2 linked regions of the Thiohalobacter thiocyanaticus genome follow. The protein of the gene in region 2 interacts with the protein of the main gene of each other region in a pairwise test. Links are inferred from orthologs where the notes say so. Each region holds a gene or a part of one and is shown on either strand. Other genes may lie near its edges. The genes, in order: leuS and ligA.

Evidence for each region.
Region 1: the proteins of ligA (region 2) and leuS interact in binary tests that used the Escherichia coli proteins (3 or more experiments, as listed by UniProt). The link is inferred for Thiohalobacter thiocyanaticus from one-to-one orthologs.

Annotation. Positions count from the first base shown.
Region 1 is NZ_AP018052.1:1,037,587-1,041,116, reverse strand. The notes cover bases 172-3,385. They hold leuS (leucine--tRNA ligase), read right to left. Parts: upstream 2,997-3,385; coding sequence 372-2,996; downstream 172-371. Other genes in these bases: CFK21_RS04835 (zinc ribbon-containing protein), read left to right, coding at 3,265-3,385; CFK21_RS04845 (LPS-assembly lipoprotein LptE), read right to left, coding at 172-296. Outside these bases: more of CFK21_RS04845, read right to left, coding at 1-171; more of CFK21_RS04835, read left to right, coding at 3,386-3,530.
Region 2 is NZ_AP018052.1:1,871,366-1,874,681, reverse strand. What follows is about bases 263-3,262. They hold ligA (NAD-dependent DNA ligase LigA), read right to left. Parts: upstream 2,780-3,262; coding sequence 746-2,779; downstream 263-745. Other genes in these bases: zipA (cell division protein ZipA), read right to left, coding at 2,776-3,262; CFK21_RS08625 (DUF1631 family protein), read right to left, coding at 263-521. Outside these bases: more of CFK21_RS08625, read right to left, coding at 1-262; more of zipA, read right to left, coding at 3,263-3,316. UniProt on the Escherichia coli protein: DNA ligase that catalyzes the formation of phosphodiester linkages between 5'-phosphoryl and 3'-hydroxyl groups in double-stranded DNA using NAD as a coenzyme and as the energy source for the reaction.

The sequences.
Region 1 (3,530 bases), 830 kb from region 2 along the record:
TATTCCTGCACCTTGCCGCCGGCCTGCACCGACAGCACCCGGCGGCCGGCCTGGTTGGTGATGATATCCAGGATGGCCGTGGCCTGTTCCGCGGATGGCACCACCTGCACGCCGGATCCTTCCAGCAACCGGCGCAGGTCGCGGCCCAGATCGCTGTACTCGCTCAGCCCCTGTATCTGGGTGCGCGCCATTTCGGGTGGCAGGTTCGCCTGGCCGCGCAGCTGGAAGCCGCAGGCGGACAGGGTCAGGGCCAGCAGCAGGACTAGAACGGTCGGCAGGTGATGGGATCGGGTCATGGAAGATCCTGTTTATCAGCGTGAAGGCCGTAGCTCGGGTTACGCTGCGCTAACCCGAGCTACATCATTCCTCGTTCAGACAACAATGTTGACCAGCTTGCCCGGCACCACGATGGTCTTGCGGATCGGCTTGCCCGCGGTGAAACGCTGGACATTGGCATCAGTGTGCGCCGCGGCCTCGACACCGGCCTTGTCGGCATCGGCCGGCACCTGGATGCGGGCGCGGACCTTGCCGTTGACCTGCACCACCAGCTCGATGCTGTCCTGTACCAGGGCCGCGGCGTCGTGCCGCGGCCAGGGGGCGGCGAGAATCTCGGCTGCGTCGGTGCAGCGAACGCGCGGCCACAGTACATGGCAGATGTGCGGCACCACCGGTGCGAGCAGCCGCAGCAACATGTCCACGGCCTCGTACTGCAGAGCGAGATCGCCGGGCGCCTCGCTCTGCTCGTCGATCTCGCCCAGGCTGTTGACCAGCTTCATGCAGGCCGCCACCACGGTGTTGAACTGGTACCGCCCATAGTCGCGCGCGGCCTGCTCCACCGCCTGATGGATGGCGGTACGCCGCTGCTGGCGTTCCGTGTCCAGGCCGCTCCAGTCGAAGCCAGCGAGGAAGGCGCGGCGCTCCTCGGGCGTATCGTACTTCGCCAGGCGGAAGGCCGGGCGCATACCCAGCGCCCACAGCCGCTTGAGGAAGCGATGGGCGCCGGCCACGCCCTCGTCGGACCACTCCAGCGATTGCTCGGGCGGGGCGGCGAACAGGGTGAACAGACGCACCGTGTCGGCACCGAAGCGCTCGATCAGCGCCTGTGGATCCACGCCGTTGTTCTTGGACTTGGACATCTTCTCGATGCCGCCGATCTGCACCGGCCCGCCGTCGCGGCCCAGGCGGGCGCCGGTGAGCTTGCCCTTGCCGTCGCGCTCGACCTCGACCTCGGCGGGATTGAAGAAACGTTTCCGGCCGTCCTCTTCACGATAATAGGTCTCGGCCACCACCATGCCCTGGGTCAGCAGCCGTTTGAAGGGTTCGTCCGAGCGGATCAGGCCGGCGTCGCGCATCAGCTTGTGATAGAAGCGCGAGTACAGCAGATGCAGGATGGCATGTTCGATGCCACCGATGTACTGATCCACCGGCAGCCAGTAGTCGGCACGCGCGTCCAGCATAGCCTGGTCGTTGTCGGCGCAGGCATAGCGGGCGTAGTACCAGGACGACTCCATGAAGGTGTCGAAGGTATCGGTCTCGCGCTCGGCCTCGCCGCCGCACTGCGGGCAGCTGGTGCGGGACCATTCCGGCATCTTCTTCAACGGCGAGCCGCTGCCGTCGAACTCGACCTGTTCCGGCAGCACCACCGGCAGCTGGTCCTCCGGCACCGGCACCGCGCCGCAGTCGGGACAGTTGATGATGGGGATGGGACAGCCCCAGTAACGCTGGCGGGACACACCCCAGTCGCGCAGCCGGTAGTTGACCGTGCGCCGGCCGCGGCCCTGCGCCTCGATGTAGTCGGCGATGGCGCTGAAGGCCTGATCGAAGTCCAGGCCGTCGAACTGTCCCGAGTCGCGCAACACGCCCTTCTCGGTCCAGGCCGCCTCACTGACATCCGCCTGCGAGCCGTCGGCGGAATGAATCACCTGTTTGATGGGCAGACCGTACTTGCGCGCGAATTCGTAATCGCGCTGGTCGTGCGCGGGCACCGCCATCACCGCACCGGAGCCGTAGCCCATGAGCACGAAGTTGGCCACCCACACCGGCACCGGCTCGCCGCTGACCGGGTGCAGGGCCGTGAGGCCGGTCGCCACGCCCTTCTTTTCCATGGTCTCCAGCGCGGCCTCGGAGGTCTCGGTGTGGCGGCATTCCTCGATGAAGGCGGCCAACTCGGGGTTGTCCTGCGCGGCGCGCACGGCCAGGGGGTGCTCGGCGGCCACGGCCACGTAGGTCACGCCCATCAGGGTGTCGGGACGGGTGGTGTAGACGCTCAGGCGCTCATCCGCACCGGCGATATCGAACTCCAGTTCCAGACCCTCGGAGCGACCGATCCAGTTGCGCTGCATGGTGCGCACCGCCTCCGGCCAGCCCTCGAGCCGGTCGATCTCATTGAGCAGTTCCTCGGCATAGTCGGTGATGCGCATGAACCACTGCGGGATGTCGCGACGCTCGACCAGGGCGCCGGAACGCCAGCCGCGGCCGTCGATGACCTGCTCGTTGGCCAGCACCGTCTGGTCGACCGGGTCCCAGTTGACCGTGGCCATCTTCTTGTAGACCAGGCCCTTTTCATAGAGTCGGGTGAACAGCCACTGCTCCCAGCGATAGTACTCGGGTCGGCAGGTAGCCAGTTCGCGCGACCAGTCGTAGCCGAAGCCCAGCCGTTTGAGCTGCTCGCGCATGTAGTCGATGTTCTCGTAGGTCCAGGCCGCCGGCGGCACCCGGTTCTGCATGGCGGCATTCTCGGCCGGCAGGCCGAAGGCGTCCCAGCCCATGGGCTGAAGCACGTTTCTGCCCTGCATGCGCTGGTAGCGGGCGATCACATCCCCGAGGGTGTAGTTGCGCACGTGGCCCATGTGCAGGCGGCCGCTGGGATAGGGAAACATGGACAGGCAGTAGAATTTTTCCCGCCTGGGGTCCTCGACAACCCGGAAGCTGTCGTGGGTTTCCCAGTACTGCTGCGCCTCGGCCTCGACCTGCCCGGGTTGGTAGTGTTCGTCCATTGCTTTCCTGAAAATACGGTCACTTGAATGGCCGCAAAGGATACCTGATCCGTGGCGGCTCTTCACCTGACCGGAAATCTGTTCCAAACTAGCATCAGCACTGAATAGCGCTTCCCCTGACCGCGTCATCCCCGCGCAGGCGGGGATCCAGCCTCCACCGGCTCCGCCGGGTCATGGATGCCCCCGGGCGGGAATGACGGAGAGGATGGAATCCGGCTCAGGCAAGTGCCATTCGGACCCGTCCCTGTTACTACGGAGAAAACCCGACATGTCAGATTCCCAGCCCTCCGGCCCCGGCGAAAAGCTTGTCCAGGCCTACCACCGCATGATGGACCGGGTCCAGGCCGCCATCGACGAGGCCGAGGAACACGCCATCCCCACCCTGGAGCAGAACCTGGAGCGGGCCAAGGAACGCGCGATCGAACTGGGCGAACTGACCCGCGAGGAGGCCGAACGGGTGGCCGCCTACCTGAAACGCGACATGGAAGACGCGGCCAGCTACCTGGAGCAGACCGGCAACGAGTTCGGCGCCTG
Region 2 (3,316 bases):
GCGAAGGCCTGGGCCAGCTGCATCGGTCCGCCGGGCTGGACCGGCTCCGCCACCCGGTCACCGCCATTGACGACGGCCAGGCGCTGGTCGAGGCCGTAGAGGGCATCGGCATAGGCGGCATTGGCCTTGGCGACGAGGTTCCTGACCGGCAGTTCGTATTCGATGGCCTGCTTGTCCACCAGTGCCAGCTGCTGCATCTTCAGGCCGGCCAGGCCGCTGCCGCCGGTGGCCGGCAACCGTCCCTGGATGAAATTCTCGAAGCCGGCATCGACCGCCTGCAGGTAGCGCTCGGCGAGCCGGTCCTGGTTGCGCTTGACCAGGTTCATGGTGTCGAAATACTGCAGCTGCTTCTGGTTGTCACCGGCCTTGTCGGCGGCTTCCAGCAATGCGATTTCCGCCTGCTCGAGCAGGGCGTGGATGAGCGGCGCGAGATGCGAGCGGGTCATGCGCCGGCAGCTTTCCATCAGCTTGCCGAACTTGCCGCCGAGCGGAGTGGTGCGCCCCTGTGCTGTACTTGTCATTATTCGTCCGGTTCCATTCATGCGTGGCGGGCATCCCGGCCCTGATCGTCATCCTACATATTATGCGCCCCCGGCCCTGGCGGGCCAATGGCAGGATCATCCGGGGGGTGCAACGGGTTCCGGGCCCGGGCAGAGGCCGGAGGCTGCCAGCGGCCGGGGAGCGATCCGCACGGCACGAACCGCCGCTGCCCCTTCGCGTGCGGAGATGCGCAGGCGCGGTGTGCTCACCTGCCCTGTTCCAGTTCCTCCAGCCGTTTCAGGAAGGCGGCCTCAGCCAGCACCTCGACCCCCAACTGCTCGGCCTTCGTGAGTTTGGAGCCCGCCTCGCTGCCGGCGACAACATAGTCGGTTTTCTTCGACACGCTGCCGGTCACCTTCGCGCCCAGCGCCTCCAGCCGCTCCTTCGCCTGGTCACGGGTCATGGACTCGAGCGCGCCGGTCAACACCCAGGTCTGCCCCTTGATCGGCAGTTCTGCCCGGCGCTTGATCTTCTGCGCCGGCGGTTCGATCCCGTGGCGGCGCAGTTTGTCGATCACCTGGCGGTTATGTTTCTGATTGAAGAAAGTGGCGATCTCGCGCGCCACCACCGGGCCGACATCCGGCACCTCCTGCAGTGCCGCTTCATCGGCCTCCATCAGGCCATCCAGACTGCCGAAGTGCGCGGCCAGGCCCTTGGCGGTGGCTTCTCCGACCTCTGGGATACCCAGTGCATGGATGAAGCGCGGCAGCGAGACCGTCTTGCTCCTGTCCAGGGCCTGGATCAGGTTCTGCGCCGACTTCTCGGCCATGCGATCCAGGCCGGCGAGCTGCGCCTGTGTAAGCGCATACAGATCGGCGGCATCCTGCACCAGGTCGCGCTCGACCAGCTGCTCGATCAGTTTGTCGCCCAGGCCGTCGATGTCCATGGCGCGGCGCGAGGCGAAGTGGATCAGTCCGGCCTTGCGCTGGGCCGGGCAATGCAGTCCGCCACTGCAGCGCAGGGCGGCGGCGCCCTCGTCGCGCACCACATCGGAGTGACACACGGGGCATCGCTTCGGCAGGCTGATGCGCTTCGCACCCCTGGGGCGTCTGGCCTTGACCACGGCAACCACCTGCGGAATCACGTCACCGGCGCGACGCACCACCACGGTATCGCCCAGGCGGATATCCTTGCGCTCGATCTCGTCCGGGTTGTGCAGGGTGGCGTTGGTGACCGTCACCCCGCCGACGAATACCGGCTCCAGCCGCGCCACCGGCGTCAGTACGCCGGTGCGCCCGACCTGCCATTCCACCTCGCGCAGCACAGTGTTGACCTCCTGGGCCGGGAACTTGCGGGCAATGGCCCAGCGCGGGGCGCGGGAAACGAAACCGAGCCGTTCCTGCAGGTCGCGGCGATCGACCTTGAACACGACGCCGTCGATATCGAAGTCCAGGGATTCGCGCCGGCGCTCCATATCCTGATAGTACTCGTGACAGCCATCCAGCCCCTTGACCCGGCGGATCTCGGGATAGATGCGCTGACCCCAGGCCTTCAGCTGCTCCAGCACATCGATGTGGCGGTCGGGCAGTTCGGCACCCTCGACCCGTCCGGCGCCATAGCAGAAGAATTCCAGCGGCCGCTTCGCCGTGACCTTCGGATCGAGCTGGCGCAGGCTGCCGGCCGCGGCATTGCGGGGGTTGACGAAGGTCTTGCCGCCTTCCCGTTCCGCCGCTTCGTTGAGCCGCCTGAAGCCGGCGTGGGTCATGTAGACCTCGCCCCGTACCTCCAGGCGTTCCGGATAATCCCTGCCGACCAGCTTCAGGGGGATGGAGGCGATGGTGCGCACGTTGGCGGTGATGTCCTCGCCGGTGGCGCCGTCGCCGCGGGTCGCGCCGCGCACCAGACGGCCCTTTTCGTACAGCAGGCTCACGGCCAGCCCGTCCAGCTTGGGCTCGGCGGCGTATTCGATCGCCTCCTCGGTTTTCAGGCGCTCATGGATGCGGCGATCGAAGTCCTCGAGCTCCTGGTCGGAGAAGGCGTTGTCCAACGACAGCATGGGCAGTTCGTGGCGCACCGTGCCGAAGGCGGCCACCGGTTCGGCGCCGACCCGCTGGGTGGGCGAATCCGCGGTGACCAGTTCGGGGTGGTCGGACTCCAGTTCCTGCAGTTCGCGCAGGAGAGCGTCGTATTCGGCGTCAGATATCTCGGGGGCGTCGAGGGCATAGTAGAGATAGTTGTGGTGACGAATCTGCTCGCGCAGCCGCTCGACCCGTTCCCGCAGCTTGTTCGAGGCGCTCATCGGCCGGCGTGCTTGAGTTTCTGCCGGCGCTCGAACTCGGCCACCTCCTCGCGCAGGTTGTCGATGCGCTGGCGACTCAGGGGACTGCGGGTCTCGTCGCGCAACTCGCCGCCGAGGATGTCGGCAAGCCTGTGCGCGGTGTCGTCCAGATCGTCAAAGGCCTTGAGCGAATCGATGGGAGCCGGCAGCTGCAGGAACAGGCTCAGGCCCGGGGTGGTGAAGTGCCCCAGCGCGGCGGGATCGAAGGTGCCGGGCTCGGTGAGATTGGCGATGCTGAACACCGGTCGGCGGAAGCTGCCGGGCGCCATGCGGTGATAGATCTGCATGTCGCCGTACTCCAGCCCCAGTTCGGTGAAGGCGCGGTCCATGTCGTTGCCGCTGAAGGGCTCGCCGCGCGGGGCAATGAGATAGAAGACGATGATCTTCTCCACCGCGTCGGGCGGGTGCGCCGGCGCCGCAGCCGGGCCGCCCTGACGTTCTTCCTTGATGGCGGCGCTCAGTTCCTCCAGCTCCTGGTCGATCGCATCCGGCCAGGCC